Regions from separate parts of the Streptomyces sp. NPDC040405 genome, predicted to be linked through region 2. Evidence: riboswitches for the same ligand, from Rfam matches in the RefSeq annotation. Region 2 holds a riboswitch; each other region holds the start of a gene.
The links. A riboswitch is a leader RNA that binds a small molecule or an ion and turns the genes downstream of it on or off. The one in region 2 is predicted to bind cobalamin.
Positions count from the first base shown of each region.

Region 1: it holds a riboswitch for cobalamin, as region 2 does, so the genes downstream of both, ACZ59A_RS11635 (ribonucleoside-diphosphate reductase subunit alpha) here and metE (5-methyltetrahydropteroyltriglutamate--homocysteine S-methyltransferase) in region 2, are expected to answer to the same signal.
Region 3: it holds a riboswitch for cobalamin, as region 2 does, so the genes downstream of both, nicT (Nickel transporter NicT) here and metE (5-methyltetrahydropteroyltriglutamate--homocysteine S-methyltransferase) in region 2, are expected to answer to the same signal.

Region 1 is NZ_JBVIVI010000002.1:941,175-951,488, forward strand. Features, by position in the region: gene ACZ59A_RS11610 (HD-GYP domain-containing protein) at 1-126, shown strand, start outside; gene ACZ59A_RS11615 (HD-GYP domain-containing protein) at 648-1,958, shown strand; gene ACZ59A_RS11620 (tetratricopeptide repeat protein) at 2,246-3,232, shown strand; gene def (peptide deformylase) at 3,328-3,960, shown strand; gene ACZ59A_RS11630 (ribonucleotide-diphosphate reductase subunit beta) at 4,049-5,080, opposite strand; gene ACZ59A_RS11635 (ribonucleoside-diphosphate reductase subunit alpha) at 5,098-7,494, opposite strand; cobalamin riboswitch at 7,622-7,750, opposite strand; gene ACZ59A_RS11640 (FGGY family carbohydrate kinase) at 7,859-9,328, opposite strand; gene ACZ59A_RS11645 (histidine phosphatase family protein) at 9,440-10,072, shown strand; gene ACZ59A_RS11650 (DeoR/GlpR family DNA-binding transcription regulator) at 10,069-10,314, shown strand, end outside.
Region 2 is NZ_JBVIVI010000007.1:73,592-83,905, forward strand. Features, by position in the region: gene ACZ59A_RS27030 (transglycosylase domain-containing protein) at 1-41, shown strand, start outside; gene ACZ59A_RS27035 (GatB/YqeY domain-containing protein) at 154-624, opposite strand; gene ACZ59A_RS27040 (metallophosphoesterase) at 702-1,631, shown strand; tRNA gene ACZ59A_RS27045 (tRNA-Pro) at 1,718-1,791, shown strand; gene metE (5-methyltetrahydropteroyltriglutamate--homocysteine S-methyltransferase) at 2,163-4,472, opposite strand; cobalamin riboswitch at 4,636-4,857, opposite strand; gene ACZ59A_RS27055 (MarR family winged helix-turn-helix transcriptional regulator) at 4,975-5,520, shown strand; gene ACZ59A_RS27060 (CASTOR/POLLUX-related putative ion channel) at 5,648-7,513, shown strand; gene ACZ59A_RS27065 (membrane-associated oxidoreductase) at 7,529-8,998, opposite strand; gene ACZ59A_RS27070 (cation:proton antiporter) at 9,031-10,257, opposite strand; gene ACZ59A_RS27075 (cation:proton antiporter regulatory subunit) at 10,265-10,314, opposite strand, start outside.
Region 3 is NZ_JBVIVI010000003.1:440,735-451,048, forward strand. Features, by position in the region: gene ACZ59A_RS15605 (SpoIIE family protein phosphatase) at 1-262, opposite strand, end outside; gene ACZ59A_RS15610 (VOC family protein) at 296-682, opposite strand; gene ACZ59A_RS15615 (helix-turn-helix transcriptional regulator) at 775-1,776, shown strand; gene ACZ59A_RS15620 (fructosamine kinase family protein) at 1,788-2,672, opposite strand; gene ACZ59A_RS15625 (low molecular weight protein-tyrosine-phosphatase) at 2,669-3,133, opposite strand; gene ACZ59A_RS15630 (MarR family transcriptional regulator) at 3,228-3,722, shown strand; gene ACZ59A_RS15635 (carboxylesterase/lipase family protein) at 3,715-5,265, opposite strand; gene ACZ59A_RS15640 (DUF6131 family protein) at 5,418-5,573, shown strand; gene ACZ59A_RS15645 (LysR family transcriptional regulator) at 5,618-6,472, opposite strand; gene ACZ59A_RS15650 (EamA family transporter) at 6,541-7,461, shown strand; cobalamin riboswitch at 7,524-7,724, shown strand; gene nicT (Nickel transporter NicT) at 7,753-8,853, shown strand; gene ACZ59A_RS15660 (aconitate hydratase) at 8,988-10,314, shown strand, end outside.

The sequences.
Region 1 (10,314 bases), on a different contig from region 2:
GCGGGCGCCGCCGACGAGCGCGGAAACGTCCCGGCGCCCCCGCTCGTACGCGCCGCGGCGACGGGCCCCGCCGACCGCGCTCCCGCCCCGCCGCCGGTCCCGGATGACCCCGGCGGTGGCTCATGACCCCCGCCCGCGGTCCCGGCCCGGGCGGCCGGGACCGGGACGTCCGGCCTCCCGCCCGTCCGCGCCCCGCCTCCCCGCCCGGAACCGCCCGGGCGGGGGAACCCGGGCCCGAGGGGCCGGACCCCTGCCCGCCCGGCGCCCCCGACCCCGCAGCGGGGCGGGAGCCCGGCGGGCCGTTCCCGCGGTCGGGCGCGGTCCCGCGCAGGGGCCGAGGCCGGAGCGGGGCGTGGCGCGGGCCGGGCGCCTCCACGCCTCCGCCCGGCGCGCCCGGCAGCGAGGGTCCGGAGGGCGGCACCGGCGCCGCCGCGGAGCGGGCGACCGGAGACCCGGTCGAGGACCACGGCGCGGCGCAGGACCTGGACCGGGACCTGGACCGGGACCGGAGCGCGGCGGCGTGGGCCGCGCGGCGGGCGGGCGGGCGGGTGGCCGGGCCCCGTCGCCCCGAGGGCATGTCCGGCGGCCTCGGGCGGCTGGCGGATAACCATGCGCGCGCGGTCCGGCGGGCCCGTGCGGCGCGGGAAATGGGCACGGCGGCACCACGGCGCGGGAGCCGGGGCACCCTCGGCGCGGTGTACGGCGCCGCCGGGGTGCTCGCCCTGGTGGCGCTCGTCTGGACGGAGTGGCACGGGATACGCGAGCCGGGGGCGGCGCTCGCCTTCGGGCTGCTCATCGCCCTCGGGGAAGCCATCCGGTGCGGCGACGCCCCGGCCGCGCTCCCGCGCGCGAGCGGGGCGCACGAGCAGCGCGGCGAGCCCACGCCCCTCGCCGCCGCGGGCGCCCTCGGATACGCCCTGCTGGGGAAGCTGGGCGGGGAGCCCACCAGCCATGGGGTGCTCCAGGTCGTCACCGTCGTCGTGGCGGCCTCCCTGACCGGCCTGGTGCCGCGCATGGCGCTCGGGCGCCCGGCCGACCCGGGCCACACCGCCCGCCGGGTGCTGACCGTGGGGTTCGCGGCCACCTGCTTCCAACCGTTGCACCACACCGGCCGGTTGGCCTCCTGGCTGGGGCACGGCCCCGCCCTCGTCGGCTACTTGCTGGCCGTGCTGGCCCTGACCGCGCTGTGCGACGTGGTGCTCGCGGCCGCCCTGTCCCGCGCCCGCACCGGCTGGCCGTACGGGCCGCTGCTCCGCGACGAGCTGCGGGCGCTGAGCGGAATAGGGTCGGCGATCTGCGCGACCGGGGTGGTGATGGCGCTCACGGTGGCCGTCGCCGGGCTGTGGGCGCTGCCGGTGCTGGCGCTGCCGCCGCTGCTGATCCAGTACTCGTTCCGCCGCTACGCCGCGATCCGGGCCACCTACCGGCAGACCATCGCCTCCCTGGCCCGCTCGACCGAGATCGCCGGGTACACCCCCGTCGGCCATGCCCGCAAGGTCGCCGGGCTCAGCCGGGCGGTCGGCCGTGAGCTGGGGCTTTCCGAGCCTGCCCTGACTGTGCTGGAATACGCGGCGCTGATGCACGACATCGGGCAGCTGTCCCTGGTGGACCCGGTACCCGCCGGGGCGACCGAGCCGCTGGCCCGTGCCGAGCAACGACGGATCGCGCTGCTGGGCGGTGCCGTGGTACGGCAGACGGGGGTGCCCTCGGAGGTGGCGGTGATCGTCGAACGGCAGGCGGATCCGTACCGCGAACAGCCCCTGTCCGCGCGTATCGTGCGCGCGGTGAACGCGTACACCGAGGCGGCGGGCGGCCCGGCCGCCGCGGAAAAGGGGGGAGCGGCGCCGCTGTGCGCCCTGGAGCGGCTGCGGCTGGGCACCGCGCGGGATTTCGACCCGGCGGTGGTCGAGGCGCTGGCGACGGTGCTGTCCCGCCCGGCGTACGACCGCTCCCGGTGAGGAATCCGATAAGGAAACCGGTGGGGAAACCGGGGAAGAATCCGGTGATGAATGCGGAACTCGCGGGTAATGAGCGGGTCTCCCAAGAGGCATGGTTGGATGCGAGAGAGGGGTGTCGGGCCGATGGCCGGTGGCAAGGAGGTGTGGTGGGCATCGTCTCCCGGCCGAAGCGTGAGGGGCTGGGCTGAGATGTCCGCGGATGTGTGGCAGGTTGTCTTCCAGGGAGGGCAACGCCGTCCGCGTAAGGCTCTGGTACGGGACTACTTCGATACCGGCAGGCGGGAATCGTGAAGATCTTCGGCAAGGTACGGCACCGGCCGTCCGCCTCATGGCGGCAGGCCACGGACCGTGCGTTCACGCTCATCGGCGACGGCCGGTACGAGGACGCGGGCGCGCTGCTGACCCGCGCCGCCGACCTGGAGCCGTGGCTGTCGGAGTCCTGGTTCAACCTCGCGCTGCTGCACAAGTTCCGGCACGACTGGGAGCAGGCCCGGGCCGCCGGGCTGCGCGCCGTCGCCCTGCTGGACCGCGAGGCGGGCGCTCCCGACTGGTGGAACGTGGGCATCGCCGCGACCGCCCTCCAGGACTGGCCGCTGGCCCGCCGCGCCTGGCAGGCGTACGGGCTGAAGGTGCCCGGGGAGGCGTCCGCGTCCGGTGAGCCGCTCGGCATGGAGCTGGGCAGCGCCGCGGTGCGGCTGTCGCCCGAGGGCGAGGCCGAGGTGGTCTGGGGCCGCCGTCTGGACCCGGCCCGGATCGAGGTGCTGTCCATCCCGCTGCCGTCCTCCGGGCGGCGCTGGGGCGAGGTGGTGCTGCACGACGGCGTACCGCACGGTGAGCGCGTGACCGCCGCGGGCCCGGCCTACCCCGTCTTCGACGAGATCGAGCTGTGGGCGCCGTCCCCGGTGCCGACCTGGGTGGTGCTGCTGGAGGCGGCCACCGAGGCCGACCGGGACGCCCTGGAGCGGCTGGCGGCGGACGCGGGCTTCGCCGCCGAGGACTGGTCGTCGTCGGTGCGGCTGCTGTGCCGCTCCTGTTCGGAGAGCCGGATGCCCAGCGACGAGGGCGAGGGCGAGCACCTGGACCCGCACGACCACAGTGAGCCGGGTCACCCCGGTCCGCTGGGGCACCGTACGGCGGGCTCGGGCTCGCTGTGGGTCGCCGAGCGCGAATGCGGGATCGCCGCCCCCAGCGGGCTGGTGCGGGGGCTGCTGGACGGCTGGGTCGCCGACAGCCCGGACACCCGGGAGTGGCGGGACCTGGAAGAGGTCTGCTGAATGCCCGGAAAGGGCCACTGATCCCGCTGCCGTCCGGGCGGGCCGTACCCTGTAGGGCGACGCATCAGGGTTTGAAGGAAGGCGTACGGCGGACGATGTCGCAGCAAGGGACCACGAAGCAGCAGGTGGACGACGAGTTCGTCGTGGACACGGAGGACTGCGAGGAGCGCGAGCGGGCGTACCGCGAGCGCGGCACCGCCCGCCCGATCACCGTCGTCGGCAACCCGGTGCTCCACAAGGAGTGCCAGGACGTCACCGAGTTCGACGAGAAGCTCGCGGCGCTGATCGACGACATGTTCGCCAGCCAGCGGGCGGCGGAGGGCGTGGGCCTGGCCGCCAACCAGATCGGCGTCGGCCTGAAGGTCTTCGTCTACGACTGCATGGACGACGAGGGCGTACGCCACGTCGGCGTGGTCTGCAACCCGGTGCTGGAGGAACTGCCCGCCGACCGGCGCGTGCTGGACGACTCCAACGAGGGCTGCCTGTCGGTCCCCACCGCCTACTGCGAGCTGGCCCGCCCGGACTACGCGGTGGTGCGCGGCCGGGACGCCGAGGGCAAGCCGATCACGGTGCGCGGCACCGGCTACTTCGCGCGCTGCCTCCAGCACGAGACCGACCACCTGTACGGCTACCTCTACATCGACCGCCTCTCCAAGCGCGACCGCAAGGATGTGCTCCGGCAGATGGCGGAGGGCACCGCGCGCTACGAGACGGTGCCGAACGACTGAGCACCCCGTGCACGGCAAAGGGCCGGACCCCTGGCGGGGTCCGGCCCTTTCGCGCTTCTACGGCACCGAGGCACCGAGGCTCAGCGGCTCAGAAGTCGTCGTCGAAGGAGACCGAGCCCTCGACCGCCACCTGGTAGGCCGAGGCGCGGCGCTCGAAGAAGTTGGTCAGCTCCTGGACGTCCTGCAGCTCCATGAAGGAGAACGGGTTCTCCGAGCCGAAGACCGCGGGGAAGCCCAGCCGCTTCAGGCGCTGGTCGGCCACGCACTCCAGGTACGAGCGCATCGACTCGGTGTTCATGCCCGGCAGCCCGTCGCCGCACAGGTCGTGGGCGAACTGCAGCTCCGCCTCGACGGCCTCCTTCAGCATGTCGGTGACCTGCTGCTCCAGCTCGTCGTCGAAGAGGTCGGGCTCCTCCTCGCGGACGGTGTCCACGACCGAGAAGGCGAACTCCATGTGCATGGACTCGTCGCGGAACACCCAGTTGGTGCCGGTCGCCAGGCCGTGCAGCAGACCGCGCGAGCGGAACCAGTAGACGTAGGCGAAGGCGCCGTAGAAGAAGAGCCCCTCGATGCACGCCGCGAAGCAGATCAGGTTGAGCAGGAAGCGGCGCCGGTCGGACTTGCTCTCCAGCCGGTCGATCTTCTCCACCGAGTCCATCCAGCGGAAGCAGAAGTCCGCCTTCTCCCGGATGGAGGGGATGTTCTCGACGGCCGCGAAGGACGCCGCCCGGTCGTCCGGGTCGGGGAGGTAGGTGTCCAGCAGGGTCAGATAGAACTGGACGTGCACGGCCTCCTCGAAGAGCTGCCGCGACAGGTACAGCCGCGCCTCGGGGGAGTTGATGTGCTTGTAGAGCGTCAGCACCAGGTTGTTGGAGACGATCGAGTCGCCGGTCGCGAAGAACGCCACCAGCCGGCTGATCATGTGCTGCTCGCCCGGGGAGAGCTTGGCGAGGTCGGCGACGTCCGAGTGGAGGTCGACCTCTTCCACGGTCCAGGTGTTCTTGATCGCGTCCCGGTAGCGGTCGTAGAACTGCGGGTACCGCATCGGCCGCAGGGTCAGCTCGAAGCCCGGGTCCAGCAGGTTCTTGGTATGGCCCGGCGCGGTGTTCACGGTGGTCATCTCGGATGCGGTGGGCATTACTGGCAGGCCTCGCAGGACTCGGGGTTTTCCAGGGAGCAGGCGACCGCGTCGTCGTCGGCGGGCGCCGCCTGAGCGGGGACGGTGGCCGTGGCGGCGCCGCCACGGGCGCTCTGGGCGATCCGGGTCGCCGGGCGGGAGCGCAGGTAGTACGTGGTCTTGATGCCGCGCTTCCAGGCGTACGCGTACATCGAGCTGAGCTTGCCGATGGTCGGCGCCGCCATGAAGAGGTTCAGCGACTGGCTCTGGTCGAGGTACGGGGTACGGGCCGCCGCCATGTCGATCAGGGCGCGCTGCGGGACCTCCCACGCGGTCCGGTACAGGTCGCGTACGTCCTGCGGGACCCAGGAGAGGTCCTGGACCGAGCCGTTGGCCTCGCGCAGCGCGTCCCGGGTCTGGGTGTCCCATACGCCGAGCTTCTTGAGGTCGTTCACCAGGTAGGAGTTGACCTGGAGGAACTCACCGCTGAGCGTTTCGCGCTTGAAGAGGTTGGAGACCTGCGGCTCGATGCACTCGTACACGCCCGCGATGGAGGCGATGGTGGCGGTCGGCGCGATCGCCAGGAGCAGCGAGTTCCGCATGCCGGTCGTCGCCATCCGCTGCCGCAGCGCCTCCCAGCGCTCGGGCCAGGTGGCCCGCGCGCCGGTGTAGTGGTCCGGGTGGAGCACGCCGCGCGCGGTGCGGGTCTCGGCCCAGGCCGGGTGCGGGCCGTGGCGCTCGGCGAGGTCGCAGGACGCCTCGTACGCGGCGAGCATGATGCGCTCGGAGATCCGGGTGGAGAGCGCCGTCGCCTCGGGCGAGTCGAACGGCAGCCGCAGCCGGAAGAAGACGTCCTGGAGGCCCATCAGGCCCAGCCCCACCGGACGCCAGCGGGAGTTGGAGGCGCCCGCCTCCTCGGTGGGGTAGAAGTTGATGTCCACCACGCGGTCGAGGAAGGTCACGGCGGTGCGGACGGTGCGGTCCAGCCGCTCCCAGTCCATCTCGCCGCCCTCACCGAGGTGGGCCGCGAGGTTGACCGAGCCGAGGTTGCAGACGGCCGTCTCGCCGTCGTCGGTGACCTCCAGGATCTCGGTGCACAGGTTGGAGGAGTGGACGACCCGGCCCGGCTCGGCGGTCTGGTTGGCGGTGCGGTTGGCGGCGTCCTTGAACGTCATCCAGCCGTTGCCGGTCTGCGCGAGGGTGCGCATCATCCGGGCGTACAGCTGGCGCGCCGGGACCTGCTTGAGCGCCCGCCCCTCGGCCTCGGCCTTCCGGTACGCGGCCTCGAACTCCTCGCCCCACAGGTCGACCAGCTCGGGCGCGTCCGCGGGCGAGAACAGCGACCAGTCGGCGTCCGCCTCGACCCGGCGCATGAACTCGTCCGGGATCCAGTGCGCGATGTTGAGGTTGTGGGTGCGGCGGGCCTCTTCGCCCGTGTTGTCCCGCAGCTCCAGGAACTCCTCGACGTCCGCGTGCCAGGTCTCCAGGTAGACGCAGGCCGCGCCCTTGCGCCGGCCGCCCTGGTTGACGGCGGCCACCGAGGCGTCGAGCGTGCGCAGGAACGGCACGATGCCGTTGGAGTGCCCGTTGGTGCCGCGGATCAGCGAACCGCGGGCGCGGATGCGGGAGTACGACAGACCGATGCCGCCCGCGTGCTTCGACAGCCGCGCCACCTGGTGGTAGCGGTTGTAGATCGAGTCCAGCTCGTCCAGCGGCGAGTCCAGCAGATAGCAGGAGGACATCTGCGGGTGCCGGGTGCCGGAGTTGAACAGCGTGGGGGAGCTGGGCAGGTACGACAGCGTGCTGGTCATCCGGTACAGCTCGGCGACGTCCGCCAGCGCCCGTGTCGACAGGTCCTCGGCGAGCCCGCAGGCCACGCGCAGCAGGAAGTGCTGCGGGGTCTCGATCACCTGACGGGTAATCGGGTGGCGCAGCAGGTAGCGGCTGTGCAGGGTGCGCAGCCCGAAGTAGCCGAAGCGGTCGTCCGCCCCGTCGGCCAGCGCCTGGTCGACCAGCGCGTCCAGCCGGGCGGCGTGGGTGGTCGCGAACTCGGCCGTGGAGTCGGCGATCAGGCCCTCGCGGTGGCCCACGGCGACGGAGGCGGAGAACGAGTCCGCGCCCTGCCCGGCCGCCTCGTCGGCGATCGCGCGGGTCAGCAGCCGCGCGGCGAGCTTGGAGTACTCCGGCTCCTCGCCGATGAGTCCGGCCGCCGCCTCGGTCGCCAGGGAGCGCAACTCCGCCTCGTCCGAGCCGGGATGGCGGCCGCGCAGGGCGGCGGCCGCGACCTTGCCGGGGTCGGTGGCGGGCAGGTCGGCGGTGAGCGCGGTCAGGGTCCGCAGCAGGGCGGTCCCGGGCGCGTCGGCCACTGCCGGAGTATCGGCTGCCTCTGAAACCGGGTCGGCGGGCGCGATGGTCACTGAAGTGTTCTCCCTCGCTCGGCTGGGGGCCTTCGAGGGCGGTGCGCGATGGCCGCTCACGGGCATGCCGATTTCGTTTCACGGCACACCGCGCAGCGTCCATCGACCCACCCCGCGAGGCCCGGACGTATGCAGACGGCCGTCGGCAGGTCATCGGACTCACGGGTACGCGAAAGCGCACACGTACACCGTTGCGGGACAGTTCCGGATTCGCACCGGATTCCCCTGCGGCGACAGCGAGGACGAGCATACATCTTGTGTCGTGCTGCGCACGCGCCCCCAGATGTTGTGTCGTCAGCTGGGGGGATTCGTATATATGTACGAGTTGCGCCGGGTCTTGGCCGCGCCGGAATCCCAGGAAAAACTAGCTTCCCGGACCGCTCGCCCGCCATTCGCCCAGGGCACGGGCGAGGCGGTCGCGGTAGTCGGCGTAGCCGTCCTCGTAGGCGCCGCGAAGATCGTCCCGCGGCTCGACGGTACGGGACGCGGCGCGCCAGCGGGACGCGTCCACGGGGTCGCCGAGCGACCGCCAGGCGACCGCGGCGGCGCCCCGCGCGCCGACCTCCGGCTCGTCCGGTACGGCCACCGGGCGGCCCAGGACGTTCGCGAAAATCTCCGTCCACGCGGCCGAGCGCACGCCCCCGCCGCACAGCGCGAGCCGCCCCGAGAGCCCGGCCGCCTCCAGGCAGTGGCGGGCCGCGTAGGCGATGGCCTCGCACACGGCCCGTACGGTGTCGGCGCGGGTGGAGGCGAGGGTGAGGCCGTCCAACCGCCCCTGGGCGGCGGGCTCCACGAAGGGGGCGCGCTCCCCGGCGCCGGACAGGAAGGGCAGCGCGGTCACGCCGTTCGCGCGCGGCGGGCTCCGGTCGAGCAGGGTGTCGAGGTCGGCGGTGGTCGTCCCTGTGAGATCGAGCACCCACTCCAGCGCGGCGGTGCCGACCATCGCGGGCATCGCGCGCAGCCAGCGGTCCGGGTCGGGGGTGCACAGCCACATTCCGGCCGGATCGGCCGAAGGGTCCACCGCCGCGCGGTCGGTGAGCACCTGGCAGGCCAGCGTGGTGCCGACGATGAGCAGCCCGTCGCCCACGTCCCGCACCCCGCTGCCGATGGCGCACGCCGGAAGGTCGTACGGACCGGAGACGACGGGCAGTCCGGGCGGCAGCCCGGTCAGCCGGGCCCCCTCGTCGTCCAGTGCGAGTACGGAGCCGGGCGCGGCGGGGCGCGGCAGCAGCCGGGCGTGGTCGGCCAGTCCGCACAGCTCCAGCGCGGCGGGCACATAGGTGCGGGTGGTGACATCGAGGAACGGCAGGGAGGCGTCGGAGGCGTCCACGGTGAGGACACCGGTCAGCCGCTGGGCCACCGCGTCCACGCAGTAACCCGCGACCGCAGCCCGCTCCAGCGCCTCCGGCTCGTGCTCGGCCAGCCAGCGCAGCAGCGGGGCATGGCAGCCCGGGAACAGCCCGGAGCCGGTGCGGGCGTAGAGGGCGGCGAGCGTGCCGTCGGCGCGCCAGCGGGCGATGGTCCCGCCGCCCCGGCCGTCCAGCCAGGAGATCGGCGGACGCACCGCCCGGCCCGCCTCGTCCCGCAGCCACAGCCCGTCGCCCTGGCCGGTGAGCGCGAGCGCGACGGGCGGGCCGGGGAGCGCCGCGGCCACCTCGCGCACCACCTCGGCGACCGTGCGCAGCACGTCCTCCAGGTCCTGTTCGACCCGGCCGCCGGGGAGGCGGTCCAGCGTGCTGGGGCGGGCCGCGGAGGCGAGTGCGACCCCGTCGCGGCCGAAGGCCACGGCCTTGGTGACGGAGGTGCCGACATCCACTCCGATGATCACGCGCATTCCCTGCCGCCCTCCGCAATCCCGGTGCTGTCCGGTGCTCCATCACATGAGCGATGCTAGATTTAACATCCGATACGTGATGAGGCAATGGCTGACGCAGGGGAGCCCCGGATGACCGCCCGACTGCTGCTCGTTCGCCACGGAGAGACCGTGTGGCACGCGGAGAACCGGTACGCCGGAATCTCGGACATCGCGCTGACCGAGCGCGGCCACCGGCAGGCGCGGGCCCTCGCCCACTGGGTGCGGGGCCGCGGGATCGACGCGGTGGCCTGTTCCCCGCTCGGCCGGGCGCGGCAGACCGCCGAACCGGCCGCCACCGCGCTGTCCCTGGTCCCCGAAGTCGTCGGGGATCTGCGGGAGATGGACTTCGGCCGGTGCGAGGGCCGCACCCTCGCCGAGCTGGAGGCGGAGGACCCGGCGGCCGTCCGGGCGTTCCGCGACGACCCCGAGGCCGGTGCCTTCCCCGGCGCGGAGCGCCCCGGCGAGGCCGCGGCCCGGGCCGTCGCCGCCCTGCGCGGGCTGGCCGCCGCGCATCCGGACCGCACGGTGCTCGTCGTGGCGCACAACAGCCTGCTGCGGGCCGCCCTGTGCACCCTGCTCGGCATCCCCGTCGGCCGCTACCGCGCGGTCTTCCCCCGGCTGGACAACGCGGCGGTGACCGAGATCGGGATCGACGGCGACCGCACGGCGCTGCGCTCCCTGAACGTGCCCACCGACGGCGCCACGACAGGATCCCGCCCATGACCGCGGTCCGCTCCCAGGACACCCGCCGACAGACCATCACCGCCTACGTCCTCGCGCACTCCACCGCCACCGCGGCGGAGCTGGCCGACCTCACCGGCGTCAGCCTGATGACCGTGCACCGGGACCTGGACGAGCTGGCCCGGCTCGGCGTGCTGCGCAAGTTCCGGGGCGGGGTCTCGGCCCTGCCCTCGTCGGTCTTCGAGTCCAGCCTCGCCTACCGGATGGGCGCCCACCGGGCCGAG
Region 2 (10,314 bases):
ACGGCGGGAACGGGAACGGCGGCTTCGAGTGGCCGCGGTAGCGGTACGCGCGGCTGACTGAGCGCGGAAGGGGCCCGGACGACCGTCCGGGCCCCTTCTCCGTCCCCTGTTTCTGTGCGGCCCTTGTTTCCGTGCGGCCCCTTGTACTGACCCTTACCCGCCCGCGAGCTGCCGCTTCACCGCGGCGGCGACCCGGCCGCCCTCGGCCCGACCCGCGATCTTCGGGTTCACGATCTTCATCACGGCGCCCATCGCCCGCGGCCCCTCGGCGCCGCCCGCGACGGCCTCCCGCACCGCCTCCGCGACCAGCGCGTCCAGCTCGTCGTCCGTGAGCGGCTGCGGCAGATACCCGGCGAGCACCTCGCCCTCCGCCCGCTCCCGCTCGGCCTGCGCCGCCCGGTCGGCCTTCTCGAACGCCTCGGCCGCCTCGCGGCGCTTCTTCGCCTCGCGCCCGATGATCTTCTCCACCTCGGCGTCGGACAGCTCCCGCGCCCGCTCCCCCGCGACCTCTTCCTTCGAGATCGCGGTGAGGGTGAGCCGGAGCGTGGAGGAGCGCAGCTCATCGCGCGCCCTGATCGCCGCGGTGAGATCGTCATGCAGCCTGGACTTGAGCGTGGTGGTCATGGCGCCGAGTCTGCCAGCACTGGCCGGGAATCACCCGAAGATTTCTCCCCCCGCGGCGTTCTGCGACCATGGAGAGCATGCGCGCGCGATACGGAGTACCTCTGGGAATCACGGCGGTCGGCGCAGCCGGTCTCGCCTACGCCGTCGGCTTCGAAGTGCGGTCCTTCAGGCTCCGCCGCATCACCGTGCCCGTGCTCCCGCGCGGCATGCGGCCGCTGCGCGTCCTGCAGGTCTCCGACATCCACATGGTGAGCGGGCAGCGCAAGAAGCAGCGCTGGCTCCAGTCGCTCGCGGGCCTGCGCCCCGACTTCGTCGTGAACACCGGCGACAACCTCTCCGATCCGGAAGGCGTCCCCGAGGTCCTCGACGCGCTCGGCCCGCTGATGGAGTTCCCCGGCGCGTACGTCTTCGGCTCCAACGACTACTACGGACCGAAGCTGCGCAACCCCGCCCGCTACCTGCTGGAAAAGGCCAGCGGCCGCCACGGTCTGAACGGCAACGCCCCGGCCGTCGGCGCCATCCACAACCCGTGGACGGAGCTGCGCGACGCCTTCGACGCGGCCGGGTGGGTCGGCCTGTCGAACACCCGCGGTCGGCTCAAGCTGGACGACGTGGAGATCGCCCTCACCGGCCTCGACGACCCGCACATCAAGCGCGACCGCTACGCCGAGGTAGCCGGGGGCCCCGAATCCGGCGCGGACCTCTCCCTCGCCGTGGTCCACGCCCCGTACCTCCGCGTCCTCGACGCCTTCACCGCCGACCGCTACCCCCTGATCCTCGCGGGCCACACCCACGGCGGCCAGCTGTGCATCCCCTTCTACGGCGCCCTGGTCACCAATTGCGACCTGGACACCCGCCGCGTCAAGGGCCTCTCCACCCACGACGCCGGGGACCACACCTCCTACCTCCACGTCTCCGCAGGCTGCGGTACCAACCGCTACACCCCCATCCGCTTCGCCTGCCCCCCGGAGGCCACCCTCCTCACCCTCACCCCCCAGGCCCCCTGACCCACCTCCCCCGCCCCGACCTGCGAGCCCCCGGAAACCGGATTTCGTGTCTGGCCACAGGTCCGCTAAAGTAGAGCTCGTTGCTTCGGGGTGTAGCGCAGCTTGGCAGCGCGCTTCGTTCGGGACGAAGAGGTCGTGGGTTCAAATCCCGCCACCCCGACTGAAGGAACACCAGGTCAGGGGCCTGATCCGCGAAAGCGGATCAGGCCCCTGACTCGTTTCTGGGCCACCTTGGGGACACCGCATCGCTGGCGTCGCGATGGCTGGACGGGGATGGCAACGGCAATGGCCCAAGGCGAACTCGCCGTGCTGCACACGGTGCTGGCCGCATCCGGCGCGGGCGTGCGGTTGCGGCGGATGCCGACAGCGCGAGCCGCGGTGCTGACGACGGGGTCGGCCAACGTCCGGCGGGTGCCGTGTGAGAAGGCGATCACCTCTCGGGAAGGACGTACCGAAAGGCGGTCGGGCCGACCCCGTACATGTTCAGCTTGCTGCATGGATGATGCTATTGCAAGTAATTCGCAATAGTGGCTACAGCGTGGACCGGACCTCGCGGGCCGCCGCGACCAAGTGGTCCAGGGAGGCGCGGACCTCGGGCCAGGCTCGGGTCTTCAGGCCGCAGTCCGGGTTGGCCCAGAGGCGTTCGGCGGGGATGGCGGCGAGGGCCGTGCGGAGCAGGGCGGCGGTTTCGGCGGGGCCGGGGACGCGGGGGGAGTGGATGTCGTAGACGCCGGGGCCGACCTCGCGGGGGTAGTGGGCTTCGGCGAGTTCGGTGGCGACCTGCATATGGGAGCGGGCGGCCTCCAGGCTGATGACGTCGGCGTCGAGGTCGTCGATGGCCGGGAGGATGTCCCCGAACTCGGCGTAGCACATGTGGGTGTGGATCTGGGTGTCCGGGCGTACGCCGCCGGTGGTGAGGCGGAACGCCTCGGTGGCCCAGGCCAGGTAGGACGGGCGGTCGGCGGTGCGCAGGGGGAGGGTTTCGCGCAGGGCGGGTTCGTCGACCTGGATGACCGGGGTGCCCGCGGACTCCAGGTCGGTCACCTCGTCGCGCAGGGCGAGCGCCACCTGGCGTGCGGTGTCGGCGAGGGGCTGGTCGTCGCGGACGAAGGACCAGGCGAGCATGGTGACGGGGCCGGTGAGCATGCCCTTGACCGGGCGGTCGGTGAGGGACTGGGCGTACGTCGTCCAGCGCACCGTCATGGGCTCGGGGCGGGAGATGTCACCGGCGAGGATCGGCGGGCGGACGTAGCGGGTGCCGTAGGACTGGACCCAGCCGTGCTGGGTGGCGAGGTAGCCGGTGAGCTGTTCGGCGAAGTACTGGACCATGTCGTTGCGTTCGGGCTCGCCGTGCACCAGGACGTCGATGCCCGTCTTCTCCTGGAAGGAGACGACGTCCTGGATCTCGGCCGCGATGCGCTGTTCGTATCCGGCGGTGTCGATGCGTCCGGCGCGCAGGTCGGCGCGGGCGGTGCGCAGCTCGGCGGTCTGCGGGAACGAGCCGATGGTGGTCGTCGGCAGCGCGGGCAGCCGCAGCCGGGCGCGCTGGGCCGGGGCGCGCTCGGCGTACGGCTCGGGGCGGTGGACGTCGGCGTCGGTGACGGCCTCGGCGCGGGCGCGTACGGCCGGGTCGCGGGTGAGCGCGGAGGTGGCCCGGGAGGCCAGGTCGGCCCGGTTGGCGGCGAGTTGCGCGCCGATGGTGCCGGTGCCCTGGGCGATGCCGCGGGCGAGGGTCGCGACCTCGGCGGTCTTCTGGCGGGCGAAGGCCAGCCAGCGGGCGATCTGGGGGTCGATGTCGCGTTCGGCGGTGGCGTCGAGCGGCACGTGCAGCAGGGAGCAGGAGGCGGCGACGTCGACCCGGTCGGCGAGGCCGAGCAGGGTGCCGAGCGTGGACAGCGAGGCGGCGAGGTCGTTGATCCACACGTTGCGGCCGTCCACGACGCCCGCGACCAGGCGCTTGCCGGGCAGACCGCCGGCGGCGGCGAGGTCGTCGAGGTTGGCGGCGGCGGGCCCGGTGAAGTCGAGCGCCAACCCGTCCACGGGGGCCTTGGCCAGCACCGGCAGGGCCTGGCCGAGGCGGTCGAAGTACGAGGCGACCAGCAGCCGGGGGCGGTCGGTGAGGGCGCCCAGTTCGCGGTACGCGCGGGCGGCGGCGTTGAGTTCGGCGGCGGTGCGGTCCTGGACGAGCGCGGGTTCGTCCAGCTGCACCCACCGCGCCCCGGCCGCCCGCAGATCGGCCAGCACCTCCGCGTACACCGGCAGGAGCCGGTCCAGCAGGGTGAGCGGTTCGAAGTCCGGCGCGACGCCGGGGGCGGGCTTGGCGAGCAGGAGGTACGTGACGGGACCGACCAGGACCGGCCGGGCGGTGTGACCGAGTGCGACCGCTTCCGACAGCTCGGCGACCTGCTTCGCCGAGTTGGCGGCGAAGACGGTATCGGGGCCGAGTTCGGGCACCAGGTAGTGGTAGTTGGTGTCGAACCACTTGGTCATCTCCAGCGGCGCGGCCTCCTGCGTGCCGCGCGCCATGGCGAAGTAGCCGTCCAGCGCGTCGGCTTCGACGGCGGAGCGGTGGCGGTCCGGGACGGCGCCGACCATGACGCTGGCGTCCAGTACATGGTCGTAGAAGGAGAAGTCACCGGTGGGCACCTCGTGGATACCGGCGTCGGCCAGCTGCCGCCAGTTCTCCCGGCGCAGGTTCGCGGCGGTCTCCCGGAGGGCGTCGGCGCCGATCCGGCCCTTCCAGTAGCCCTCGACGGCCTTCTTCAGTTCGCGGTGGTGTCCTTGGCGGGGGTAGCCGTACACGGTGGCCCGTGCCGCCGCGGCCGCGGATGTCGCTGTCACGTAGCTCTCCTTCGCGAGCGTGCTCTCCTGAGGATCCCGGCGGGCTCAGGGGCGCGAAGGAGCGACGAACCGGGCGGGTCGACCGCGCGTCCGATACGCGCGCGTCCGCCTGGTAGGTACGCCGACCCGCCCTCGAGGTCACCGGGATGTCCGCGCGCGATCGGTCGCGCGCGGGCAACGGGCAGGTCTTCGGACTCGCGGGCACGCCTCGTGACGTACGAGGCACCTACTGGCCGTCGCTTCCCGGGTCCGTCTGTCGGACCCAGTGCGTGTGACGGCGGTCGTTCCCGCTCACCGCTGCGGGGCAGTCCCGGATTTCCACCGGGTTCCCTCTTACGACGCGCCTGCCTGGCGGACAGGGCGAACCAGCTGCGGGACCCAGCCTAGGCCGTGCCGCCGGATCGGGGCACCCCCCGCCCGCGCGCGACCGGCAAGCCGCGGGCGGACGGTGGGCAGGACCGCGGCGTACGCGGCCGGGTGCGGCGAAGGGTAGAAAGGGCGTATGCCGCGCCGCCGCTTAGGCTCCTCCCAGCCCGATACCGAGGTCTCGTCTACCGAAGCCCCGGAAACAGAAACCCCCGGCTCCGACGCCGAGGCGATGGTCACCGCCGTGCTGACCGCGTCCCGGCTGCTCGTCGCCGTCTCCGCCCGGTCCTTGGCCGCGGTGGAGGAATCCCTGACGCTGCCGCAGTTCCGGATGCTGGTCGTCCTGGACGCCGGAGGGCCGCTGAGCCTGTCCGGGCTGGCCGGGGAGCTGGGCGTCCAGCCGTCGACCGCGATGCGCATGATCGACCGCCTGGTCACGACGGGCGTGGTCGCGCGCGGAGAGTCTCCCGAGGACCGGCGTACCAGCATGATCTCGCTCACCCAGGGCGGTCGGCGCGTCGTGGCCGAGGTCACCGATCGGCGCCGCCGGGAGATCGCGCGCATCGTCGGCGTCATGCCCGCCGGTCAGCGGCGTCATCTGATCGAGGCGCTGCAGGCGTTCGCCGAGGCGGGCGGCGAGCCGTCCGTCGATTCCGGCCCGCAGGCCCACGCCGCCTGGTGACCGTACGCCCCCGTCGCAGGCCGTCCGGTCGGCGCCCGGCCGGTGGACCCGCGTAACCCTGCGAGAATGATCAACTGCTCTGGGAGACCGTAAGACCGGTGGGTGGCCGGAGGGATGGGGACGTGCGATGAGGCTGCGGGACCGGCTGCGGTACTGGTTCGACGGCACGATGGACCGGGGGACGCCCGCCCTCATCGGCTGGCTCGGCCTCGCCTCGCTGGCGTTGATAGCCGCGGTCTCCACGCTGGTGGTCGCCTTCAGCCACGAGGACACCCGGAAGAGCGGCGGCTGGTCGGGCGTGGTGTGGATGAGTCTGCTGCGTACGCTCGATCCGGGCACCATGGGCGGGGACACGGGCCGACCGCTGTTCCTGGTGCTGATGCTCACGGTCACGATCGGCGGCATCTTCATCGTCAGCGCGCTCATCGGTGTGCTCACCACGGGCCTGGAGAACCGGATCCAGATGCTCCGTAAGGGCCGGTCGCGGCTGATCGAGCGCGGCCACACGGTCGTACTGGGCTGGTCGGACCAGGTGTTCACGGTGATCGCGGAGCTGGTGGAGGCCAACCAGAGCGCCCGCCGCTCCTGTGTGGTGATCCTCGCCGACCACGACAAGGTCGACATGGAGGACCAGATCCGCGACCGGATCCCCGCGACCGGCCGCACCCGGGTGGTCTGCCGTTCCGGAAGCCCGCTGGAGCGGCGCGATCTGGAGCTGGTGAGCCCCGACACCGCCAAGTCAATCATGGTGTTGCCCCCGGTCGGGGACGACACCGACACGGACGTCATCAAGGTGCTTCTGCTGCTCAACAGCCGGAAGTGGAAGGGCCCGCGGCCGAACATCGTGGCGGCCGTGGAGAGTTCGGACAACCTGCCCGCGGCCCGTCTCGCCGCCGGTACGGACGCGCTGATCATCGACGCCGACGACATCGCCGTACGGCTCATCGCCCAGGCGCACCGGCAGTCGGGGCTGTCCAGCGTCTTCAACGAACTGCTCAGCTTCGAGGGAAACGAGTTCTACTTCCAGGACCAGCCCGCGCTGGCGGGCTCGACGTACGCGGACACCCTGGCCCACTACGCGCTGGGCATGGCCGCCGGGCTGCGCAGAAGCGACGGTGAGGTGCTGCTCAACCCGCCGATGGACACCGTCGTCCGCGCCGACGACCAGCTGCTGGTGATGGCCGAGGACGATCTGCTGATACGGCGCGCCGAGACCCGGCCCGAGATCGTCCCGTCCGCGATCACCACCGCGCCGGGTCGGCCGCCGGTACCGGACCGCACCCTGCTGATCGGCTGGAACTCCCGGGCGCCGAAGCTCATCACGCTGCTGGACAGCTTCGTCGAACCTGGCTCGGCGGTGGACGTCGCGGCGCCGCGGCGGCCGCGGAAGGCGGCGCCAGAGGGGCTGAAGAACCTGACGGTCGGCCACAAGCGGTGCGAACCCACCCGCCGGTCGTCCCTGGAGGCGCTCGACCTCGGCGGCTACCAGCACATCGTGGTGCTGTCCGACGACACCATCGACCCCAAGCGCGCCGATGACCGGACGCTGGTGACGCTGTTGCACCTGCGCGACATCGAAGTGCGGCTCGGCGACCCGTACTCGATCGTCACGGAGATGAACGACGACAGCAACCGGGAGATCGCCCAGGTCACCAAGGCCGACGACTTCATCGTCAGCACCAAGGTCATCAGCCTGCTGCTGACCCAGCTGACCGAGAACCGCGACCTCTACACGGTGTTCATCGACCTCTTCGACCCGGAGGGTTCGGAGATCTACCTCAAACCGGCCACCAACTACCTGGTGCCCGGGGCCGAGGCCAACTTCGCGACGGTCGTCGAGGCCGCACGGCGGCGCGGCGAGACGGCCGTCGGCTACCGGCTGGCGCGCCACGCCGACGTACCGCCCGCCTACGGTGTCTTCCTCAACCCCGACAAGGCCGCGCCGCTGGTCCTGGACGAGGGCGACGCGATCGTCGTGCTCGCCGAGGAGTGAGGCGGACAGGTCGGCCTACTGACGGCTCAGGGAGCGGCTGACGCCCGCCGCGGTGGTGGTGGCCAGGATCCAGCCAGTGACGATCAGGAGGTACGAGAGCCACTGGTACCAGCCCTGCGGGGCGAAGGCGCTCTCCTGCCCGAAGCCGATGATGGGGAGGAGCAGGTCGAGGGTGTAGAAGGCCGGGTTGAAATCGGGGGCCTCGCCGGATTTCAGCGGCCGCGGGTGGTGGAGCGCGAAGGCCAGAGTGCCGGTGAGCAGCAGGGCGAAGAGCCAGCCCGCGGCGCGCAGGGGGCGGAAGCCGTAGCCGACGGTGACGTCCTGGAGGTGGCCCCAGGCGCGGGCGTGGCGGGGCAGGGTGCGGCGGTGGCGGCGGAGCTTGGCGAGCTGGACGGTACGGGCGGCGGCCTCGTCGCCCGCGGCGCGATAGGCGGTGGTCAACTGCTCGTAGGGGGCCGGAAGATAGCCGTCCGCCTCGCGTTCCAGGAGCGGCAGCCGCTCTTCGGCGGGGAGGTGCGGCGCGAGGCTGCGGTAGGCGAGGCCGTCGATCCTGACGCGGTCGGGCCAGACCTCGGGACGGATGTGCAGCAGGTCGATCTGGGAGCCGCGCAGGTTCACCTCGCCCTCGATGGGGGCGGCTTCGCGTAGCCACAGCTCGCCGACGACACAGCTGCTGGCGCGCAGGGCCTGGCCGCCGGGGTGGGACAGCCGGGCGTGGGCGAGGTTGAGGTGGCGGGGCACCCGTACGCCGCGGAGGTTGACGCGGCCGTGGGCACGCAGCCGCATGGCGTGCAGATCGGTGCCGACGGTCAGGTTCTCGGCGTGCAGAGCGGTGCCGCCGGGGTCGTGGAGTTCGCTGTCGTCGAGGTTGACCTGGCCGGTGACGGTGGCCTCGTTGAGCCGTATCCGGCCGTGGGCGACGAGGCCCTTGGCCTGGATGTCGGTGCCGATGGCGGCGTTGTTGAGCTGGAGCAACGGCTGTTCGCAGCGGGTGTCCGGGGTGCCCAGACGTGCCCCTTCGAGGAAGAGCCCGCCGGTGATCTGCGCCCCCGCGAGCCGCACCGGGCCGGTCGTACGGCACCTGCTCATCCGCAGGACCCCCTCGGTGTGCAGGGCCCCGGCCGTGAGCTCGGGGAGGGTGGAGTCGCTGAGCACCAGGACGCGCAGCCGGGCCCCGTACAGCTGCGGGGTGCGCTCGAAGTGGCAGGACCGCAGCCGTACGGCGTGCTCGACCACCCCGTACTTCAGGCGCAGCTCCCCGGTGATGCGCGCGCCGGTCAGCTTCAGGCCCGCCACCTCGCCGTCGCGGGTGGGCCCGTCGAGCAACAGCGCGCGCAGCACCTCGGCTCGTATGGTCCGCTCGGGTCCCCAGGAGCCGCCGTCTTCGGGGTCGTCGTCGGCGCCTTCGCGGAAGTCGACGCTCTCGTCGAGTGGGAAGGCCCGCCAGACGCGCCGCTCCGCCGGTGTCAGGTGCGTGATCTCCACCGGCGGGATCGTGTCGCGGCGCGTCCGGGGTGTCAACCGCGCTGTGTCTCGCGGGCTTTCGGCTCGGTGGCGGCGGTTTCGGCGGCGGGAGCCGCGGCGGGCTTGGGGCGGATGAGGCGGCGCGCCAGGGGCTCGGTCCAGCGCGCGGTGAGGGGGCCGATGATGACCAGGATCAGGACGTACGCCGTGGCCATGGGGCCCAGCGACGGTTCGATGCCCGCGGTGACGGCGAGTCCGGCGATGACGATGGAGAACTCACCGCGGGCGACCAGGGTGCCGCCCGCGCGCCAGCGTCCCTTGATGGAGATCCCGGCGCGCCGCGCGGCCCAGTAGCCGGTGGCGATCTTGGTGCAGGTGGTGACGACGGCCAGGGCCAGGGCGGGCAGCAGGACCGGCGGGATGCTGGCGGGGTCGGTGTGCAGGCCGAAGAAGACGAAGAAGACGGCCGCGAACAGGTCGCGCAGCGGGCTGAGCAGGTTGTGGGTGCCCTCGGCGACCGATCCGGTGAGGGCGATGCCCACCAGGAAGGCGCCCACGGCGGCGGAGACCTGGAGCTGCTGGGCTATCCCGGCCACCAGCAGGGTCAGGCCCAGCACCACGAGCAGCAGCTTCTCGGGGTCGTCGCTGGAGACGAACCGGGAGATGTGGCGGCCGAAGCGGACGGCGACGAAGAGGACGAAGCCCGCGACGCCGAGCGCGATGGCCAGGGTGACGCTTCCGGCGGCCAGCCCGACACCGGCCAGCAGGGCGGTGACGATCGGCAGATAGACGGCCATCGCCAGGTCTTCGAGGACCAGGATGGACAGGATGACCGGGGTCTCGCGGTTGCCGAGGCGGCCGAGGTCGCGGAGGACCTTGGCGATGACGCCGGACGAGGAGATCCAGGTGACCCCGGCCAGCACCACGGCAGCCACCGGGCCCCAGCCCAGCAGCAGCGCCATGACGGCGCCGGGCAGGGCGTTGAGCGTGGCGTCGACCAGCCCGGCCGGGTACTGGGTCTTGAGGTTGCTGACCAGATCGCTGGCGGTGTACTCCAGCCCGAGCATCAACAGCAGCAGGACGACGCCGATTTCGGCGCCGATCGCGACGAACTCCTCACTGGCCCCGAGCGGCAGCAGCCCGCCCTCGCCGAAGGCCAGCCCGGCGAGCAGATAGAGGGGGATGGGCGAGAACTGGAAGCGTCCGGCGAGTCGGCCCAGCAGTCCGAGGCCAAGGATGACCGCACCGAACTCGATCAGGAAGACGGCAGAAGAGTGCATCCGTCTGTCACTCCCGCCCCAATATCGCCGCGGCGGCTTCCACGCCCTCGCGTGTGC
Region 3 (10,314 bases), on a different contig from region 2:
CGACGCTGTCGTCCCGTACGGCGAGGGCGGGCGCGACCCGCTCGTCGCCCCCGATGCTCTTCCACGCCTCGGTCAGGCCGTCGGAGAGCCCGCAGCGCGTCGCCAGATACAGATGTCCGCTGCCCCCGCCGCCCAGATGCACCATGCCGCCGAGCCCGCCCACCCCGGCCACCGCCTGATCGAGGCCGATCCGCAGCGCCTCTTGGGCGCCGACGCTCTCGCCCGCGGCCATGAGCATGCCGATCCGGGGGTCCGTACTCATCGCGTCACCTGTTCCTACATGCCCTTATCCACCCTATCCGGGCATACGGGACGCGACCGGGGTGAAGAAGTTGACGAGGTTGCCGTCCGGGTCCCGGAACAGGAGCGAGCGATTGCCCCAGGGCATCGTGGTGGGCTCCTTGACGACGTCCCGCACGAAGCCGGTCAGATTCCGGTGCACCGTGTCCACGTCGTCCACCTGGAACTCCAGGATGACGCTGCGGTTGTCGCCCGGCTGGGCGGAGCCGGGCGCGAACATCGGGACGGTGCGGGTGCTGCCGATCGCCAGGGTGGCCGAGCCGACCCTCAGCTCGGCGAAGTCCTCGGTGGCCCAGCTCGCCCGCACTCCGGTGGCGCGTTCGTAGAAGCCGACGAGGCGGGTGATGTCGCCGGTGATGACGCGGATCGAGACGAAGTCCATGGGTGTTTCTCCTGGTAGCTCGGTGCTTCGGACCGCACGCTACGGTCAATACCGGGCAGAACCCGCCCGGTATCTACGGGAGAATGGTCGGCATGCCCCGACCGATTGCCCGCGTGCTCACCCTGCTGGAACTTCTGCAGTCCGGCGGCCTGCGCACCGTCGCCGAACTCGCCGACCGGCTCGGCGTGGACGAACGCACGGTGCGGCGATACGCCGACCACCTCATCGACCTCGACATACCCGTCGAGTCGGTGCGCGGCCGCTACGGCGGTTACCGGCTCGCCCCCGGTTTCCGCATGCCCCCGCTGATGCTGACCGACGACGAAGCGCTCGCCGTGCTGCTCGGCCTGGCCGCCGGACGGCGCGGCGGCCTGACGACGGCCACGGACACGATGGCCACGGCCACGGCGGGCGAGACCGCGGCGGCCAAGATCCGGCGGGTGCTGCCCGAACGGCTTCGCGGCAGGCTCGACGCCGTGCTCGACTCCCTCGCCTTCACGGCCCCGCCCGGCGCTTCCGCCGCCCCGCGGACCCCGGTCCTGCTGTCGCTCGCCGACGCGGTGCGCCATCACCGGCCGGTCCGGATCCGGTACACCGCCGCCGACGGCCGGTCCGGCGACCGCACCCTGTACCCGTACGGGCTCGTGACCCACGCGGGCAAGTGGTACGTGACCGGGGTGGATCCCGGGATCGGCGAGGACCGGACGTTCCGGCTGGACCGCATCGCCGATGCGCGTACCCTGCCCGGCTCGTTCGAGCCGCCCGCCGGAATCGACCCGGCGCGGCGTGTCCTGGAAGGGCTCGCCACCGCGCCGTACCGGCATCGGGTGACCCTGCGGATCCGGGGGACGGCCGAGCAGATCCACACCCGGCTGCCCGCCAGTGTCGCGCTCGTGACCGCGGCCCCGGCGGCCGAGGAGTGGTCCCGTGTCGAACTGCGCGTGGAGCGGCTCGACTGGCTGCCCGGCGTGCTCGCGTCGCTGGACCTGCCGTTCGTCATCGAGCGCCCCGACGAGCTGCGCGACCTCGTCGCGGCACTCGCCGACCGGCTCGCGCGCGCGGCCCGCGAAGATCCGCCGGACGGCAGGGTCTAGTGCGCCAGGACCTAGCGCGCCAGGGCGGCCCGGGCCGCCGCGAGTGCCTGCTCGGCGTAGCCGCGTCCGAACAGCACCGCGTGCACCAGCAGCGGGAAGAGCTGATGCAGTCCGACGCGGTCCGCCCAGCCCGCGGCGAGCGGCGACGCCTCCTGGTAGCCCTCCAGCACCCGGTCCAGATGCGGGCAGCCGAACAGGCGCAGCATCGCCAGGTCGGTTTCCCGGTGCCCGCCGTGCGCGGCCGGGTCGATCAGCCAGACCTGCCCGTCGGCACCCCACAGCACATTGCCGTTCCACAGGTCGCCGTGCAGCCGGGCGGGCGGCTCGGCGGGGCCCGCCAGGCCGGGCAGGCGCTCGCAGACCCGCTCGACCGTGGCCGCCTCGGCGGCGCGCACCGTGCCCTCGTCCACCGCGCGGCGCAGATAGGGCAGCACCCGGTGCTCGGCGTACCAGCGCGGCCAGTCGCCGCCGGTGACGTTGCGCATCGGGGCCAGCCCGATGTACGCGTCCTCGGGGCCGCCCGGTGGCGGGGCGCCGAACGCGGGTGCGCCGGAGGCGTGCAGGGCGGCCAGCTCGCGGCCGAACCGCGCCGCCGCCCGGGCGCTCGACGGGCCGGAGGAGACCCGGTCGGTCACCAGCCAGCGCGGGTCGTCGCCGTGCACCACCGGGACACGGACCGTGCCGGTGTCGGCCAGCCAGCGCAGCCCCGCCGCCTCGGCCTCCGTCGCGCCGGGGTCGTCACCGCGCTTGACCATCACCACCTGCCCGCCGTCGAGGGTGACTTCGGCGAGCGCCCCGGACATCGCGCGCTCAGCGGTCACCGGGCGTCCGGTGAGGCGGGCCGCCGCCGCGCCCGGGCCGTCGCCGGTCCCGGCCGGGTCCGGACCGGCCGTCATGCGTCCGCGCGCTCGCGCGCCCAGGCGAGCAGGCCGGGTGTGGCGGCTTCGATCATGTCCAGCACCGTGTCGAATCCCTCCGGGCCCCCGTAGTACGGATCGGGTACGTCCAGGTCGCCCCGCGCGTCCGGGTCGAAGGACCGCAGCATCCGGACCCGGGACGGATCGTCGACCAGCCGGCGCAGCTCGCGCTCGTGGCCGCGGTCCATCGCCAGGAACAGATCGGCGTCCCTGTGCTCGGCGCCGACCTGGGCCGCGACGTGTTCGACCGGATAGCCGCGCCGGGCCAGCACCTCCCCGGCCCGTTCGTCGACGGGCTCGCCGACGTGCCAGGGACCGATACCGGCGCTGGTGACCCGTACCGCACTGTCGAGCCCCGCGCGGCGCAGCCGCTCGGCGAAGACCAGCGCGGCGGACGGCGAGCGGCAGATGTTCCCGCTGCAGACAAAGCAGATGTGCACGGCCCCCAGGGTAGGGCCGTATCCCCCGGCGCCGGGGAACGGGGTGGGACGCGGGCCGTGTTCCCGCCCGGCGCCGGACGGTAGCGTCACGATCATGAATGCGTCAGGCAACGGCCTCACCGACCAGGCCCCGGCCGATCCCGCCGCCACCGACGACATGCTGGCGAGCCAGCCCGTCGGCTACTGGACCGGCCTGGCCCACACCACCGTCACCCGGCATCTGCGCGACGCGATGGCCAGGATCGACGTCACCCAGCCGCAGTACTGGGTGCTCAACTGCGTGCACTCCTGGCCCGCCGCGCCGAGCCGCGAGGAGGTGGCGGCCCAGCTGGCGCCCCTCGCGGACGGTCCGCACGAGACCGCCCGCGTCATCGACCAGCTGCTCCACCGCGACTGGCTCCGGGCCGACACCGGGCAGCGCCTGCACCTCACCGACGCGGGCGAGGCCGCCCGCGTCCAGCTGCGCGCACTGGTCACCGAGCTGCGTGCCGTCGTCCACGAGGGCGTCGGCGACGACGAGTACGTGGCCGCGCTCACGGTGCTGCGCACGATGGTCGCCAACGTCCGGCGCGCCGAAGGGGCTACGTGAGCAGCGGCAGGGCGGGGAAGGCGTGGTCCTGCCAGAGCCGCCGGGAGACCTCCTCCGGGTAGGCGGTGGTCTCGGGCGTCGCGTCGAAGACCCGGGTCAGGCGGCCGTCCGGGTCGTACGCGGGCCAGCCCGGGTCGCCCGTCGTGGCGAACGCGGCCCAGGCCGTGCGGAAGCGGGACGACAGCGCCTCGGCCTCCGGCGAGGGCCCGGAGCCGTCGAACAGCAGCAGGCCGAGGTCGGCCTCGAAGGTGCCGAACAGCAGCGGTACGTCCAGGCCGTGGCAGGCGCCCATGACGCCGCCGCCCGCCGGGGCGGGCCAGGTCAGCTCGTACAGATGCGCGCGGCCGCCCCCGGCCACCTGGGCCTCGGCCAGCCGCAGCGAGGGCATGTGGAACAGCCAGTCGGACTGGACCCGTTCGTGGAGTTCGGCGGGCGAGGCTTCGGGGAAGGCGGCGCGATAGGCCCGTTCGCCGTCCGGCCCCGGCCCGAACGCGCGCAGTGCCGCCGCCGCTTCCCGCTCACCGGCCTTGCCGAGCTGCCCGCCGAGGGCGAGGAACAGCCGGTACTCGTCCCGGTTGTGCCCGGCGAGCAGCTCCACGTCGCGGGCCGCACCGGCCGCCAGCGCCTGCCACGGGGTGGTCGGCAGCACCTCGCCGTCCACGACGGGCGCGAAGGGGGTCAGCGTGTGGACGAGCTTGCCCCACCGCTCCTCGTACTGGCGCATCTTGGGGGCCAACGCCTCACCTGCCGAGGGCAGTTGGCGTGGATCCACCGTGGACAGCCCGGCGGCCGTCGGCCGCACGCCCGCCTCGGCGGCGAGCGCGCCCGCGATGTCCCGGCCCAGTTCGTCCGAGAAGTACGTGCCCGGCACGCTCTGCGCGATGGCGCGCCGGAACAGCCCCGCCGCGCTCGGCATGGCCAGCAGCGCGGCGACCGATCCGGCTCCGGCCGACTCCCCGAACACGGTGACCCGGCCGGGGTCGCCGCCGAACGCCGCGACGTTCTCCCGCACCCATTCCAGGGCCGCGACCTGGTCGAGCAGACCGCGGTTGGCGGGCGCCCCGTCGATGTGGGCGAAGCCCTCGATGCCCACCCGGTAGTTGAGGGTGACCACGACGACGTCGCCGTCCCGGGCGATGTGCCGGGCGTCGTAGCCGGGGCTGCCGGAGTGGCCGAGCTTGTAGGCGCCGCCGTAGAGCCACACCATCACGGGGCGGCGGGCGGCCGGGTCCGGATCGGGCGTCCAGACGTTGACCGTCAGCCAGTCGTCGCCGGTCGGCGCCTCCAGCGCACCGCCGCGGCCCAGGAACGCCGACTCCTGCGGGGGCGGCGGCCCGAAGGCGTACGCGTCCCGCGTGCCCTCCCAGGCGCGCACGGGGCGCGGCGCCTGGAACCGCGCGTCCCCCACCGGCGGCTCGGCGAACGGGATGCCGCGGAACACGGCAAGACCGCCCTCCCGGCGGCCACGCACCGCACCGGCGGCGGCGCGCACCACGGGCCCGGCGGATCCGGCCGCCGACTCGCGGGACTCGGCTGTCGTCATCGATGACTCCTCACGGCTCCTGGTGAACACGTCGGTAGCCACGATGCCCGAGCCGCGCGCGGATGCCCCCGGTGGGGGCGCGACGTGTTGGCACGGCAGGCGGAAGAGGCGGATAGTTGAAGTGGAGCAATCCCGAGAGATCGGAGGACGCCATGATTGTCCTCGGGGTCATTCTCCTCATCATCGGTCTGCTGACCGGTATCGCCGTTCTGTGGACGATCGGCATCGTCCTTCTCGTCATCGGGGCGGTCCTGTGGGCCCTGGGCGCCGCGGGTCACGCGGTCGCCGGACGGCGGCACTTCTACTAGGCGGCACTTCTCCTAGCAGGCACTTCTCCTAGCAGACCGGCTGCTCACCCCGCCCGGTAGAGCGCGGTGATCAGCTCGATCACCGCCTGCCCCGCGGGATGCGGATCGTCCCGCCACCAGCCAAGACGCACGGCGATCGGCTCGGCGTCGCGCACCGGCCGGTACACGATGCCGGGCCGCGGATACTGGTGCGCGGTCGACTCCGCGGTCATGCCCACACAGCGGCCCGTGGAGATCAGATTGAGCCAGTCGTCGACGTCCTGCGTCTCCTCGACGGCCGGGCGGGAGCCGGGCGGCCACAGCTCGGGGGTGGTGGTGCCGGTCCGCCGGTCGACCAGCAGCGTGCGGTCGCCGATGTCGGCGAGCCGGATGGAGCGGCGCCGGGCCAGCGGATCGTCCGCCGCCATCGCGCACAGCCGCCGCTCCAGCCCCACGATGGCGGAGTCGAAGCGCCGGTCCTCCAGCGGTCTGCGCAGTACCGCCAGGTCACAGGCCCCTTCCGCGAGACCGGCCGTGGTGGCGTTGACCCGGACGAGGTGCAGATCGGTCTCCGGATGCGCGGCGGCCCAGCGGCGCTGGAAGGCCGGGGTGTGGCTGCCCAGCGCCGACCACGCGTAGCCGATCCGCAGCCGGGTGTGGCCCGACGTGGCCTCCCGCACCAGATCGTCCACCTCCCCGAGCACCCGCCGGGCCTGCGCCACCACGCGCAGTCCGCTGCCGGTCGGGGTCACCGTCCGCGACGTACGCCGCAACAGCCGCACCCCGAGGGTGCGTTCGAGCGAGGCCAGCGTGCGGGACACGGCCGCCTGGGAGACCCCGAGCGCGATGGCGGCATCGGTGAACGTGCCCTCGTCCACGATCGCGACGAGACAGCGCAACTGACGCAGCTCCACATCCATAACCCAAGCGTATAGGTGCGACGGCAAACGCATTTTGCGCAATGGTCGCCCGGCCCCACGATCGGGGCATGGACGCAGCCCCCGCCCCCGCTTCCGCCCCCGAGCACCTGACCGCTACGTCACCCACGAGTCCGGACCTCCCGGAACCGAACCCGGCCGGGCGGCCCATGGCCGGTGTGCTCACCATGGCGGGCAGCGGCCTGTCCAACCAGACCGGGGCCGCGATCGGATCCCTCGCCTTCCCCGTGCTCGGGGCCTCCGGCGTCGTCGCGGTACGCCAGTACGTCGCCGCCCTCGTCCTGCTGGCCGTCGGCCGCCCCCGCCTGCGGTCCTTCACCAAGCAGCAGTGGGTGCCGGTGCTGCTGCTGGCCCTGGTCTTCGGCGCCATGAACCTCTCCCTGTACAGCGCCATCGACCGCATCGGCCTCGGGCTGGCGGTGACGCTGGAATTCCTCGGCCCGCTGACCATCGCCCTGTCCGCCTCCCACCGCCGCACGGACGCGTGCTGCGCGCTGGTCGCCCTGGCGGGCGTCATCACCCTGATGCGCCCCCAGCCCTCCACCGACTACCTGGGCCTGGGCCTCGGGCTGCTGGCCGCCGCCTGCTGGGCGTCGTACATCCTGCTCAACCGCACCGTCGGCCGCCGCGTCCCCGGGGCGCAGGGGTCTGCGGCGGCCGCCGCGGTCTCCGCCGTGCTGTTCCTGCCCGTCGGCATCGTCATCGCAGTCCAGCACCCGCCGACCCCGGGAGCGGCCGGTTACGCCATCGTCGCCGGTGTCCTCTCCTCCGCCGTGCCCTACCTCGCCGACCTGTTCACCCTGCGCCGCGTACCCGCCCAGACCTTCGGGCTGTTCATGAGCGTCAACCCGGTCCTCGCCGCCGTCGTCGGATGGATCCTCCTCGGCCAGAGCCTGGGGTGGGCCGAGTGGGCGTCCATCGGCGCCATCGTCGTGGCCAACGCGCTCAGCATCCTCACCTCACGCGCGTGACCGGCGTGCCTCGCGTGACCGCGGCTGAAAGTGCCTCACTTGCCGGTTTTGCGGGGTGGCGCCTATGGTTGCGGCGCCGTGGTGTTCGGGAAGCCGGTGCGAAACCGGAGCGGCCCTCGCCACTGTGATCGGGGAGTTCCCGTCCCGTTCCGCGGCCGCACGACCGGGCCGCGGAGCCACTGGCCGCCACCGCGCGGCCGGGAAGGCAGGGGCGGTCGCGTCGACCCGTCAGCCAGGAGACCGGCCGCGGCATCTCACGAAGTGATCCACGAGGTGCTGGAGCGTGACCGCATGACCCTGCCCACCGCATTCCACTGGCGGCGCGAGGACACCGTCCGGACCGCCGGGCTCCTGGCGGTGATCGTCGCCCTGCACGCCGTCGCCTTCGGCCTGCTCTTCCTGGTCGTCGAGCCCCAGCACTACGAGGTCGGCGCCAAGACGTTCGGCGTCGGCCTCGGGATCACCGCGTACACCCTGGGCATGCGGCACGCCTTCGACGCCGACCACATCGCCGCCATCGACAACACCACCCGCAAGCTGATGGCCGACGGCAAGCGGCCGGTGTCGGTGGGTTTCTGGTTCGCGCTCGGCCACTCCAGCGTCGTGGTGGCCCTGGCCGCCCTGGTCGCCGGAGGAACCCAGCTGGCGGGCACCCTGATCAACGAGAACTCCGGCACCCACCAGGTCCTCGGCGTCGTCGGCACCACCGTGTCCGGGACCTTCCTCTACCTCATCGCCGCGCTCAACCTGGTCGCCCTGCTCGGCATCCTGCGGGTCTTCCGGGCGATGCGCGCCGGGCGGTTCGACGAGTCGGAACTGGAGGCGCACCTCGACTCGCGCGGCTTCATGAACCGCGTCCTGGGCCGCTTCACGAACTCCATCACCCGGCCCGGCCAGATGTTCCCGCTCGGCTTCCTCTTCGGGCTCGGCTTCGACACCGCCACCGAGGTCACGCTGATGGTGATGGCCGGAAGCGGCGCCGCAGCGGGACTGCCCTGGTACGCCGTCCTGTGCCTGCCGCTGCTCTTCGCCGCCGGGATGAGCCTGTTCGACACCCTCGACGGCACCTTCATGAACTTCGCCTACCAGTGGGCGTTCTCCAACCCGGTCCGCAAGGTGTTCTACAACCTGGCCATCACCGGTCTGTCGATCGCGGTGGCCTTCCTCATCGGCACCATCGAGCTGGTCGGCGTCCTGCACGACAAGCTCGCCCTGCGCGACTCCGTCACCGGCTGGATCTCCGCCCTGAACCTGGACAACGTCGGATTCATCATCGTCGGCCTGTTCGTCGTGGTGTGGGCCGCGGCGCTGGCCTACTGGCGGATCGCCAAGGTCGAACAGCGCTGGCGCGTCCGCACCGCCCCGGCCGCCGCGGACGCGGACGGCGGCTGACACCGGCCGCCGGGCCCGGGCGCCCGTCCGGGTGACTGTGCCCGGGCGCGCCCGGGATGGCCGCCGCGGAACGGGAACCGCCATGGTGGCGCCCGGACCGTCCGGCCGCGCCGCACCGGGAAGGCGGTACCGCTATGGGTCTGCCCCATGGCCGCGCACACGGCACCGTGACGCAACGGCTGATCGCCGACCACCTCGTGTCCGGCCGCATGGAGCCGGGGGAGGAGATCGCGCTGCGCGTGGACCAGACGCTCACCCAGGACGCCACCGGCACCCTGGTGATGCAGGAACTGGAGGCGCTGGCGCTGGACCGGGTCGCCACGCAGGTCAGCGTCCAGTACGTGGACCACAACATCCTCCAGGCCGATGAGCGCAACGCCGAGGACCATCTCTTTCTGCGCTCGGCCGCCCGCCGCTTCGGCCTGTGGTTCTCCAAGCCCGGCAACGGTGTCTCCCATCCGACGCACATGCAGCACTTCGGCGCCCCCGGCAGAACGCTCGCCGGATCCGACTCCCACACCTGCGCGGGCGGCTCCCTGGGCATGCTGGCGATCGGCACCGGCGGACTGGAGGTGGCCCTCGCCATGGCCGGACGGCCGCTCCACCTCACCATGCCGAAGATCTGGGGCATCCGGCTGACCGGGGAACTGCCCCCGTGGGTCAGCGCCAAGGACGTGATCCTGGAGATGCTGCGCCGCCACGGGGTGCAGGGCGGCGTCCAGCGCGTACTGGAGTACCACGGGCCCGGCCTGGCCTCCCTCACCGCCATGGACCGGCACGTCATCGCGAACATGGGGGCGGAACTCGGCGCCACCACCACCGTCTTCCCCTCCGACGGCGCGGTGCGCGACTTCCTGACGGGGGTGGGGCGGGGCGAGGACTACGTGGAGATCGTCGCGGACGAGGACGCCGCTTACGACCTCGACGAGGAGATCGACCTGTCGTCCCTGGAGCCGCTGATCGCACGGCCCACCTCCCCGGGGAACGTCGTGCCCGTCCGGGAGGCCGCCGGTGAGCCCATCGGGCAGGCGGTCCTCGGCTCCTCCGCCAACCCCGGGTTCCGCGACTTCGCCGTACCTGCGGCCATGGTGGCGGGGCGGCAGACGGCGCCCGAGGTGAGCTTCGACATCAACCCGACCTCCCGCGAGATCCTCCAGGACCTGACGCGGTCCGGTGCCACGTTCGACCTGATCGCCGCCGGTGGCCGCATCCATCAGTCGGGCTGTCTGGGCTGCATCGGCATGGGCCAGGCCCCCGCGGCGGGGCGCAATTCGCTGCGTACGTTCCCGCGCAACTTCCCCGGCCGCTCCGGCACCGAGGACGACGCGGTGTGGCTGTGTTCGCCGGAGACCGCCACGGCCTCCGCGCTGACCGGCGTCATCACCGATCCGCGCGACTGGGCCGACCGGCTGTCGGCGGTCCCGCCCGCACCGCACACCCCCGAACCGCCGTCGGTCAACG